DNA from 3 places in the Microbacterium sp. NC79 genome. Region 2 is predicted to be linked to each of the others. Evidence: predicted binding sites of a transcription regulator. Region 2 holds the regulator's gene; each other region holds the start of a gene.
The links. Region 2 encodes LexA, which represses DNA repair genes until DNA is damaged. Its sites were predicted from a motif close to TCGAACANNTGTTCGA; they were not measured.
Positions count from the first base shown of each region.

Region 1: a site for LexA is predicted at 1,840-1,855, ahead of KTJ77_RS13280 (HNH endonuclease signature motif containing protein). Genes of this name have one in related genera too.
Region 3: a site for LexA is predicted at 1,437-1,452, ahead of KTJ77_RS08740 (HNH endonuclease signature motif containing protein). Genes of this name have one in related genera too.

Region 1 covers NZ_JAHQYI010000001.1:110,771-114,771, forward strand. Annotated here, with positions in the region: gene KTJ77_RS00565 (efflux RND transporter permease subunit) at 1-1,782, shown strand, start outside; gene KTJ77_RS13280 (HNH endonuclease signature motif containing protein) at 1,911-3,332, shown strand; gene KTJ77_RS00570 (APC family permease) at 3,382-4,001, shown strand, end outside.
Region 2 covers NZ_JAHQYI010000001.1:1,763,924-1,767,924, reverse strand. Annotated here, with positions in the region: gene metE (5-methyltetrahydropteroyltriglutamate--homocysteine S-methyltransferase) at 1-1,387, shown strand, start outside; gene lexA (transcriptional repressor LexA) at 1,551-2,246, opposite strand; gene KTJ77_RS07985 (LysM peptidoglycan-binding domain-containing protein) at 2,491-2,895, shown strand; gene KTJ77_RS07980 (histidinol-phosphate transaminase) at 3,022-4,001, shown strand, end outside.
Region 3 covers NZ_JAHQYI010000001.1:1,929,832-1,933,832, reverse strand. Annotated here, with positions in the region: gene KTJ77_RS08740 (HNH endonuclease signature motif containing protein) at 1-1,415, opposite strand, end outside; gene KTJ77_RS08735 (NADP-dependent oxidoreductase) at 1,557-2,495, opposite strand; gene hrpA (ATP-dependent RNA helicase HrpA) at 2,536-4,001, opposite strand, start outside.

The DNA.
Region 1 (4,001 bases), 1.7 Mb from region 2:
AACCCCATCGACCCCGAGCACCCTGACGCTCCGCCTTCGAAGCTGCAAAAGGCCTACCTGCCGATCTTGACGTGGACGGTGAAGCACTCGGCCGTGACGCTCATTGTGTCGCTGCTGGTTCTCGGTGGCACGTTGTTCTCCGCGCAGTTCATGAAGACGAACTTCCTCGGCGACTCGGGGCAGAACACCATGACGGTGCAGCAGGAAATGCCTGCCGCATCGAGCCTCGCGGTGAAGGATGCCGCTGCCGCACGTGTTGAGAAGGTACTGCGCGACGTGCCAGGCGTCGATACGGTGCTGGCCTCGGTCGGCTCGAGTGGTTCCGCTCTTACCGATGCCTTCACTGGTGGCGCCGCCGGAGCAACGTTCTCGATCACGCTGACGGATGATGCAGACGTGGAGAAGGTGCGCGCAGATATTCAGTCGGGTGTTGCTGAGCTGTCGGATGTCGGCGAAGTGACGATTGCCGCTGCCGCATCGCTGGGTTCAAGTGATATCGCGATTGAGGTCACGGCACCGGATTCCGCGACGCTGGAGAAGGCAACAGCCGCGGTGCAGGACAAGATGACCGGCCTCGACGGTGTCGAGCAGGTGACGAGCAACCTTGCCGCCGCCCAGCCGTACATCGCCGTGCAGGTCGACCGCGAAAAGGCGGCAGCCGTTGGGCTCAGTGAGGTGGTTGTCGGCGGCATGGTGAATGCTGCGATGCAGCCGAAGCCGGCCGGAACCATTGAGATTGACGACGCGTCGGTGACGGTGGTTATCGCGTCGGCTGACCCGCCTGCCACGATTGTGGAACTCGCGGATATGCGGATTCCGTCAGCGCTCGGAATGACGCGTCTTGGCGATATTGCAACCGTCGAGCAGACCGATGGGCCCTCGTCGATTACGACACAAAACGGGCAGCGTACTGCAACGGTGTCAGTGACCCCGCTCGGTGATGACCTATCGACGGCCAGCACCGCGGTTCGTGGCGCACTGGACGAGGTGAAGTTGCCGAAGGGCGCGAGCGCCGGGCTTGGCGGTGTGATTACGCAACAGAACGACGCGTTCACCCAGTTGGGGCTCGCGATGCTGGCCGCCATCTTGATCGTTTACGTGGTGATGGTGGCGACGTTTAAGTCGCTTCGTCAGCCGTTGCTGCTGCTGATCTCGGTTCCGTTTGCGGCAACAGGTGCCATCCTGTTGCAGATCGTTTCGCAGGTTCCGCTCGGCGTTCCGTCGCTCATCGGTGTGCTGATGCTCATCGGTATTGTCGTCACCAACGCGATTGTGCTCGTTGACCTGGTGAACCAGTACCGCAACCGCGGACTGTCGACATATGACGCCACGATCGCCGGATCGTCGATGCGTTTGCGTCCGATTTTGATGACGGCGCTGGCGACGATCTTCGCGCTGGTTCCGATGGCGCTTGGCATCACAGGGCACGGCGGCTTCATTAGCCAGCCGCTTGCGATCGTCGTGATCGGTGGACTCGTATCGTCGACCGTGCTGACGCTGATCGTATTGCCGACGCTCTACAACCTGGTTGAAGGGGCGAAGGAGCGTCGTGCTACGCGTCGTGCTGGCGGGTCTGGTTCTGGTGCTGGCTCTGATGCTGGGCCGGATGATGGACCCGCGGGGCCGCGCCGGACGGGGAGCATTCCGGTTGTTGCTGGGGACGGCGTGGTTGCCGGTGACGGTGCTGGTGCTGGTGCCGGTGCTGGTGCTGGTGCTGGTGCGGGTGGGTCCGTGGACGGGGTCGTGACTCCGCCTCCGACGCGTCGGTCGCTGCGCGCGTAGGCAGGAGGGAACGGACGGCGCACCGGAGACCGCCGGGGGCCGTCCGATTCTGCTCTCTCGAACAAGTTTTCGATGAGATCCCCCTCATGATCGTAGATATATTCTACTAATCGTGAAATCATGGAGACATGACGATCGAACAGCCACCGGATGAGCCCATCGCGGGTTCCGCTCCAGACCTGCCGCCCAGCGAGGCGACAAGCGATGGTGGTGCGATGTCAGCGCTTCCGGCGGAGGCGCCGGCGGTGTCGAGTGAAGTTGCCGCCACCGATGAGATGCCTGGCGGTTTCGCGTTTGCGCTGAGCTCTCTGCGAGAGATTCAGCGGGCACGAGCAGGGCTCGATGCGATGGAGACCGCACTGTACGCGGCAGTTTTTGAGCATGTGGATGCGCTGTCAAAGCAGACGGCCGAGCCTATCGCCGAGCGCGACATGATGATTCGGTCGGCATGTGCCGAGATCGCAGCCGCCCTGCGGCTCAGCGATCGCGCCGTGCAACGTCGAATGTCTGATGCGTATGACGTCTATGTCGGATTTCCGCAGACGTTTGAGGCGCTCCGGACGGGCGCCATCACCGTGCGCCATGTGCAGGAAATTGTGAAGGCGAGTGACGGTCTGCCTGTTGATATGCGGGCCGATTATGAGGTTGCGGCGCTGGAGCGTGCGTTGATCACGACACCGCCCCGGTTGGCCGCGGTACTGCCGAGCGTGGCCAATCAGATTCATGCGCGCAGCATTGCTGAGCGGCATCAGACGGCTCGCAAGCGCCGGGCGGTGACCGTTCGTGATGTCGGAGATGGCATGGCCGAACTCGTGGCCCTCCTGCCCGCGGTTCTTGCTCATGGCATTCATGACCGGCTCACGTCGATCGCGGTCGCTGTCGAAAAGGCTGACCCCGATGATGAGCGTTGCCGTGATGAAATTCGCGCTGACGTCTTCGCCGACATCGCGCTCTCCGGGGCGCCGCTCGCGCACGGCGATGGGCTGAGGGCGATTCGCGCGAACGTGCAGGTCTCGGTTCCGGTCACGACACTGGCGGGAGGGGCTGGCACAGGCGCTGAGCTGATCGGTGTTGGCCCGATGGATGCTGACACGGCACGCACTCTCGCCGGTAATGAACCGGGGTGGGATCGGGTCATGACGCATCCGATTTCAGGAGCGGTGCTGGCTGTTGATCGGTATCGACCCGGTGAAGATTTGCGGCGACGATTGCGGGTCCGTGACGAACACTGTCGCTTTCCCGGTTGTCGTCAGCCGGCCCATCGGTGCGAAGCTGACCACGGCTTGGCTGCCGCGGATGGCGGCAAGACCCATCTCGATAACCTCGCGCTGCTGTGCAAGGGGCACCACACGATGAAGCACGCTGCCCACTGGCAGGTCGTGCATGAGCAGCACGGCGTGTTGCGCTGGACGAGCCCCAACGGAAACACCTACATCGATACCCCGACGCCGGTGCTGCGGTTCTATCCGTCGGAGGGAGCGGCCAGCGGTGACGGAAATTCCGCTGGTGACCGGCCCCCAGGGGACGAGCCGCCTCCGCACATTCCCTGACCTGCGATCTGGTCACCGCTCGTTAACCCCGCTGTGCCACGATGTTCTCGTGCCATTGAAGCGCCAACTCACCCTGTCTGACGCGGTTGCCGTCGGGATGGGCTCCATGATTGGTGCTGGCGTGTTCGCGGTGTGGGGGCCGGCGCTGTCGGTCTCCGGTAACGCCATCCTTGCGGCTCTGGCGATCGCCGCGGTGGTCGCGTTCTGCAACGCCACCGCATCAGCGCAGTTGGCGGCGGCGTATCCGGTATCGGGTGGAACCTATGCCTATGCGCGAGCCGAAATCGGTCCATGGTCGGGTTTCGTCGCCGGCTGGTGCTTCCTCATCGGAAAAGTGGCCAGCTGTGCAGCAATGGCCATGACCTTCGCCGCCTATGCCGCCCCCACCGGCTTCGAGGTTCCGGTCGCCGCTCTCGCCGTCGCGGCCCTCGTCGTCGTCAACTGCTTCGGCGTCACCCGCACCGCGATGCTGACACGCGTCCTCGTTGTCGTCAGCCTGGTCGGACTCGCGGTCGTCGTCGCTGCCGGCGCCACCGCCGTGACCACGAGGCTGACAGCGGAACAATTCCGCTGGTACCCGTATGAAACAGCAGCATCGTCGAATGCTCTGGTCGTCGAACCCCTTACCGATCCGACGCCATGGGGTGTTTTGCAGGGTGCCGCGCTCCT
Region 2 (4,001 bases):
TGACCTCGCCGGCGCTTTTGACAAGCTCGCATCGCTCGCTGAACTCGGTGCCGCGCAGGTTGCTGCTGGCACGACGACCTCGTTGCAGCACGTGCCGCACGACGTCGCTGACGAAACCCAGCTCGAGGCGCGTCTCGTTTCCTGGCTCGCATTCGCTGACCAGAAGGTTGGCCAGATCGTGACGCTCGCACAGGGCCTCACCGAGGGGCGGGAAGCGATCGCTGAGGAGCTTGATGCTGCGACTGCGGCTCTTGCGGACCGTGCGTCGGCTCCTGGCGTTCGCGTTGACGCTGTCCGTGCACGCACAGGTGCGCTGCAGGCTGACGACTTCGTGCGTGGCAACGAGGAGGAGCGCGTCGCCGCTCAGGACGCTGCCCTTGACCTGCCGCTCCTGCCGACAACGACCATTGGTTCCTTCCCGCAGACCGGAGAGATCCGTAAGGCGCGCGCCGCTCACGCGCGTGGCGAGATCGATGACGCCGCATACGATGAGTTCCTCAAGGCTGAAATTGGTCGGGTCATCGACCTGCAGCACGATCTAGATATCGATGTCCTGGTGCACGGCGAGGCCGAGCGCAACGACATGGTGCAGTACTTCGCCGAGTTGCTGGACGGTTTTGCCGTCACCCAGAACGGGTGGGTGCAGTCCTACGGTTCGCGTGCGACGCGTCCTTCGCTACTGTGGGGCGACGTTTCACGCCCCGCGCCGATGACCGTGCGGTGGGCGGAGTTTGCGCAGTCACTCAGCGACAAGCACGTCAAGGGCATGCTGACCGGCCCTGTGACGATCCTGGCCTGGTCGTTCGTGCGCGATGACCAGCCGCTCGCTGAGACGGCGAACCAGGTTGGTCTGGCTCTCCGCGATGAAATCGGTGACCTCGAGCAGGCGGGCATCGCCATCATTCAGGTTGATGAGCCCGCCCTGCGCGAACTGCTGCCGCTCAAGGTTGCCGACCAGCCGGCGTATCTTGAGTGGTCGGTCGGATCATTCCGGCTGGCAACCGCCGGTGTTGCGGACGCCACTCAGATCCACACTCACCTGTGCTATTCGGAGTTCGGCGTTGTGATCGATGCGATCACGGCGCTTGATGCCGACGTCACGTCGATCGAGGCTGCGCGTAGCCGTGGCGACGTGATTGACGATATTCGTGACGCGGGCTTCCCGCACGGCGTTGGCCCCGGCGTATGGGACATCCACTCGCCGCGTGTGCCTTCTGTTGATGAGCAAGAGTCGATCCTGCAGCGTGCCGCTGACGCCCTGCCGCACAAGCTCATCTGGGCGAACCCGGATTGTGGCCTGAAGACCCGCGGCTACGACGAGACCGTTGAATCACTGCGCAACCTGGTGGTAGCGACCAAGAACGTGCGCGAGAAGATCGGCGCGTAACGCGCGACAGCTCACAGCCCGCCCTACTCAATCGAGTGGGGCGGGCTTTCGCTTTGTGTGGCGCTGATGCCGGAACCGTGGCGCGACGATCAGCGCAAACAGCAAGAGGACTTTCGCTTGCCGACGGATCGGCTCGCGAAAGTCCTCAGGAGGATGCTGCAGATTACACGGCGCGCAGCACCGCAACAATCTTGCCGAGAATCGTGGCCTGGTCGCCAAGGATGGGCTCAAAAGCACTGTTGCGGGGGAGTAGCCAGGTGTGGCCGTCACGACGACGCAAAACCTTCACGGTGGCCTCATCGTTCAGCATGGCCGCCACGATGTCGCCGTTTTCCGCGTCGCTCTGCACGCGCACGACAACCCAGTCGCCATCGCAGATCGCGGCATCGATCATCGACTCACCGTTCACCTTCAGCATGAACAGTTCGCCCTTGCCAACAAGCTGGCGGGGGAGTGGGAAGATCTCTTCGACCTGTTGCTCCGCCGTGATCGGAACGCCTGCTGCAATCTGACCGACGAGCGGAACCAGTGCGGCATCGCCGACGGACGGTGCGGCATCGGCCGGGTTCTCGGCGGCGATGCCAGGAAGATCGATCAGCACCTCCATCGCGCGAGTCTTACCGGGATCGCGACGCAGGTATCCGCTCAGTTCGAGCTGACCCAGTTGGTGAGTAACGCTACTCAGCGACTTGAGGTTTACCGCGTCGCCAATTTCGCGCATGCTCGGCGGATAGCCGTGACGCGCGATGGAACGTTGGATCACTTCGAGGATCGCCATTTGTTTGTCGCTGAGGTTCTTGCGGCGACGTGTACGTGGGGCCTCATTGCCCGGACCACTCGCAGTCTCTTCCGCGCTCATTGCGTTCTCCTTTTGCCACCCAGCGACCAATGTCGGAGGTTGATGATGTGCTTTCGCTATCGAAACCGTATCCGACTTTTCGGATAAACAAAGACTTTTGTTCGAGTGTGTTGAAAGATTTTTTTCGAAGTCGTTCGAAAAACAGGTTGACATGTTCGAACATAGAACATAGATTCGGAACGTAGCTTCGCTTCCGGCCCTCCCGGCCGAGGGTTGGAAGCGAAGCGCACCACAAGGAGGAATCATGAGCACCATCAGCATCAACGCCACCGCTCGTCCGGCTCGCGTCGTTTCGGGGCCCGGTGTGGTTGCTGTGGCTGGTCATTCTGCGGTCGCCACGCGCCTTCGGATGACCGATCGCGGCCGCCGCGTACTCGCAGCCGTCGTTGCTCTTCCCGTCGTGGCTGCTATCGCCTTCGCCGTACTGAGTGGTGGTTCTGCGCAGGCTTCCCTCGATGAGGGCGTGCAGGCAACATTCGAAACGATCAACGTGATGCCAGGCGACTCGCTGTGGTCGATCGCGAGCGATGTAGCACCGCACGCAGACCCCCGCGATGTTATCGATGGCATGATCTCACTGAACGCGCTGCCCTCTTCAGCGATCACGCCAGGCCAGACGCTGGCCATTCCCGCTGAATTCACGAAGTAACACCGCCGCGATCATGCACGCGCTCAAGCGCGCCGCGCTGAGGATCAGGCCAGCCGTATCGAGACCCTGCGTAATGTTCGACCGCCCGGTTTCCGCGGCCGCCTACCGCAGACCTACCATGGAGTAGTGACGATCTCCTTCAGTGATCTGCCCATCCGCGACGAGTTTCGCGGGATGACTCCGTACGGCGCCCCACAGGCGCCGCTTCCGGTCGCACTGAACGTTAACGAGAACACGCATCCCATTCCGGATTCGGTGACGAGTGACATTGTTGAGTCCCTCTCGTTCGCGGTGCGCGACCTCAACCGGTATCCAGACCGCGAGTTCACGCTGCTGCGCGAGGCGTTTGCTCACTACCTCGGTCACGGGTTGACAGCCGACCAGATATGGGCGGCGAACGGCTCAAACGAGGTGCTACAACACATTCTGCAGGCGTTTGCGGGCCCCGGGCGCACGGTGATGGGTTTCGGGCCGACATACTCCATGTACCCGCTGCTGACCCGCGCGACCGGCGCGACATGGTTCGCAGGCGAACGCGGCGCCGACTACTCGCTGGCTGCGGCTTCCGCTGTCGCACAAGTGCAGGAAGTGAAGCCGGATGTGGTGCTGCTGTGTGCGCCGAACAACCCCACAGGAACGCCGCTGACACTTGATGTCATCGAAGCCGTATACGACGCAACTGACGGCATCGTCGTCGTCGATGAGGCCTACTTTGAGTTCGCCCCGCACGATGCCCCGAGCGCTCTCACGCTCCTGGAATCTCGCCCCCGTCTGGTGGTCTCACGCACCATGAGTAAGGCCTTCGCCTTTGCTGGTGCTCGCGTCGGATACCTTGCAGCTGACCCCGCCTTCATTGACGCGCTCCGGCTCGTCCGGTTGCCCTATCACCTCAGCGCGTTGACGCAGGTCGCGGCGCTGGCTGCCCTGCGTCACGCCGACACGATGCTGGCGACCGTTGACGACATTGTGGAACAGCGTGACCGCATCTCCGCGACCCTCGCAGCACTTGGCTATCGCCCCTACGAATCATGGACAAACTTCGTGCTGTTCGGTGGGGTAGCTGACCCGCAGGCAACCTTTCAAGCCCTGTTCGAACGCGGCATTCT
Region 3 (4,001 bases), 170 kb from region 2:
CCGGTGTCCGGATCGTCGGGGCCGGGGCCGGGGCCGGGGTCGGGGCCGGGGCCGTTGGGATCATGGGCCGGATCGTCGGCGCCGGGATTGTTCGGATCATGGCCCGGATCGTCAGGGCCGGTGGGGAAGAAGCGCAGCGTCGGTGTGGGGGTATCGACGTAGGTGCGGCCGCTGGGGCTGGTCCACTTCAATACGCCGTGGCCCTGATGGGTGATGCTCCACGCGGCGGCGTGTTTCATCACGTGGTGGCGGCGACACAGCAGTGCCAGGTTCTCGAGGCTGGTTTCGCCGCCTTCGGCGGCGGCGAGGCTGTGGTCGGCGTCGCACCGGTGCGCGGGTTGGCGGCATCCGGGGAAACGACAGTGCTCATCGCGCACGCGCAACGCGCGGCGGATTTCTTCGCTTGGCCGGTACCGATCCACTGCCAGGATCGTGCCCGTTACCGGGTAGGTCATGACCCGATCCCACCCGGAAGCGGCACCCACCAAGTGGCGGGCCGTCTCAGCGTCGAGCGGCCCGGATCCGATGAGTTCAGCACCCCGGTCGGACACGCCTGCAGCGGTCAACACCGGAATACTGATCTGTACCTGCGCGGATATCGCCGATAGGCCGTCGCCGCTCGCGACCGGGCCGCCACCGAGGAGGAGATCGCCGAAGATGTCGGCGCGAATCTCGTCACGAGACCGCTCATCATCGATGCCAGCACCCGAACAGGCATCAGTCCCGCCACCGCTGGCGTCAGTCCCGCCATCGCTGGCACCAGTCGCTACGCACGCCTTCGCCATGGAGGTTAACCGGTCGTGGATGCCGTGGGCGATGATGGCCGGGAGGACGGCGAGGAGTTCAGACATGCCGTCTTCGATGTCGCGTATTTCGACGCGGCGGTGGCGGCGGGCACGCTGGTGACGCTCCGCAATGCCGCATTCGTGAATCTGTGCGGCCACCGCAGGCAACACCGCCGCAAGACGGTTAGGGGAGAGTTGCTCCGCGCGCTCGACCGCAGCGTCGTCGTACATTTCGCGAGCTTCACCCACGGGGAGACCCTCGGCTGAGCGGATGATCGTATTCACGTGTGCCTGCGTGATGCGGCCATGTTGGAGTGCCTCAAAGGTGTGCGGAAGATTCGTCGTGACATCCCAGGCATTCGACAAGCGGCGCTGCACCGTGCGGTCGCTGACACGGAGGGCGGCACCAATCTCCGCGCAGGCCGTGCGCAATGCCATCTCCCGCTCGGTAATCGGCGACGGCATCGTCGCCGTCAATTGCTCTGCCTGCGCGAACACGGCCGCGTACAGCGATGTTTCCATCGCGGCCAGGCCCGCCATTGCGGATTGAATCTCCCGCAATGCGTCAACCGCGAACAAGAACGCTTCGACCGAGTCTGTCGGAGCGTCGTTCGCATTGTCGATTGCCATACCAACATTCTCTCACGAATCTCGTATATATCTTCGAGCATGAGAGATCTCTCATTCAAGTAGTTTCGCTTGTATAAACGAGAGTGTGTGGGCAATCTCTCTGACCACAGCGGCGCCACCGTGCGCTGCCGACGAGCAGCTCTACGGTGTGACGATGAGTTTGCCGTCGCGGCCGGCCTCGCTGTCAGCCTGCGCATGGGCGGCGCGGCTGAGCGGGTAATTCTCGCCAATTTCGACGGTGAGGGCACCTGCCGCCATCAGCGCGAGGCTGACGGGCATTGCTTCAACGCGCCATGCCAGCTGCTGCGCGGTCATCGGGTGGGGCGAGCCGCCCATGAAGGCGCGAATACCCCAGCCATCTGCCTCCTTGCCGCGCACGATGGTGACGATGCGGGTGCGGTCGGCGACGAGTGCGAGCGAGGTATCGATGGCCTCATCGGTGCCCGCACAATCGATGACGGCCGTGATCTCCACGCCGAGGCCGCGAAGGCGTTCGGTGAGGCCGGTGCCGTACTCGATCGCTGTCGCGCCGAGAGCAGTCACCGTGCTCGCGCGGCGCGCGCTGGCGGTCGCGATCACACGCGCACCCATCAGTCGCGCGAACTGAATCGCGAACTGGCCGACCGACCCTGAACCGGCATGCACCAGCACGACGTCGTCTGCGGTAATCGCCAGTGAACGGACCACCTGGTAGGCGGTTCCTGCAGGCACGCCAAGGGAAGCGCCGGCCGCGGCCGAAACGCCAGCCGGCCGGGCAAACACGTGAGCCGCGTTCACCACCACATCGGTGGCATACGCGCCAGACGCGTTGCAGAACGCGACGGGGTCGCCCACGCGAAAACCATCGACGCCCTCACCAACGGCGGCAATGGTTCCGGCACCATCAGACCCGGTGCCACGGGGGCCATCAAACGGCTCCGTGGCGCGCAGACCGCTACGGAGCTTCCAATCGATGGGGTTCACCCCGGCCGCCTCAACGCGCACCGTCACCATGCCTGCTGCGGGATCCGGAAACGGAACCTCCGCGAGGGTGAGAACTTCGGGCCCGCCGAGCTGGGTGTACTGGATCGCGTGCGACATGTTTCGAGCCTACGGGCTCGCCGTCTCGCTGGCGGCGTCGCTACCCGGCAAGGGCCTTCTGCACGCGCTGTTGCGAGACCGGCTCTGCGGTGCCGAGGGACTGCGCGAACAGGCTCACACGGAGCTCTTCAAGCAGCCAGCGGGCATGCGTGAGGCCAGGGCGCGCGTCATCTGCGAGCGGAACCACGCCGCCAGCGTCGACGAACAGCGCGTTTGCACGCTCCCACTCTGACATCCAGGCCCGGTCGCGCCCCGCGTTGGTCGGTAGCGCCTCCAAACGGTGCGTGACTGCGGCGAGGTAGCGCGGATAGTGCGCCAACCGGGCGAGACCGGTGCGACAAATAAAGCCAGGGTAGACGAGGCCGGCGAGCTGACCGCGCACATCGTTGAGCGTGCCAAGCAGCGGCATGGAGGTGATTTGCTTCATCAGCCGCTCCGCCGCCCGGTGCGCATCGAGAATGCGGGCAGCAAGCCCCACCGCTTGGAAGGTTCCGTCCACCATCGCGGTGCTCGCGGCATCGCGCACGGCGGTGAAGTCCACCTCGGTGCGGATCGGAGACGCACCGTGCGCCGCGATAACCTGATCGATCACGGCGGCGCGCGCATCTTCAATCAGCGCCTTCACCGATGGGTAGGGGGAGGCGGAGAGCGAGAGCTTCTCAGCCGAAGTGAGATGCTCTTGCACATATGACGCCGGTGACGGCAGTGCAAGCAGCAGCAGACGACGCACGCCAGCGTGGTGCAGACGGTCGGCGATCGCGGGGTCGGTCTGCACGCGCACCGAAACGCTTGTGCCGTCATCAACGAGCCCGGGGTAGCCACGCACGGTGCCGCCTGCCAACGCGGTATCGACGTGCGGGGGAAGGGTGCCGAGATCCCACGTCGTGATTCCGGAACGTTCGGCGAACCGCGAGACGGTTGTCGTACCTGCGCCGTTCTCGGCGCCGGCACGGCCGCGCGCGCCAGAAGGCTGAGCCTTGCGAATCTGCGCTGCCACGCTGTCGCGGGCGGCGTCCCCCAGACGCTCCTGTAGCGCGGCGAGGGAGCGGTCAGAGTCAATGGCGCGGCCACGCGCATCAACCGCACGGAAGTTCATTTGCAGATGCGATGGCACCCGTTCCCACTCGATATCGCTCGCACTGACGCGCTGATTCGCGATCGGCTGTACGAGCGCCGCCAGCGCCTCACCGAGTGACTTCGCGGGGCGCCCGCCATGATTTTCCGGGCCGTCGGCGGCGAGTTGCGCGGCAAACTTGGTTGCCCAGTCAGATGCCGGAACCACGTTGCGGCGGATCACTTTGGGGAACGATCGCAGGATCGCGGTGATGAGCTCATCGCGCATACCTGGCACTTGCCAGTCGAAGCCGACCGGGTTCACGCTGGCGAGCAAAGGGAGCGGAATGACAACGGTGACTCCGTCATCCTTCGCCCCAGGCTCAAACCGGTAGCCGAGAGAAAGCGTCAGGTCGCCCTGGCTCCACCGCGAGGGAAACTCATCGCCGCCTG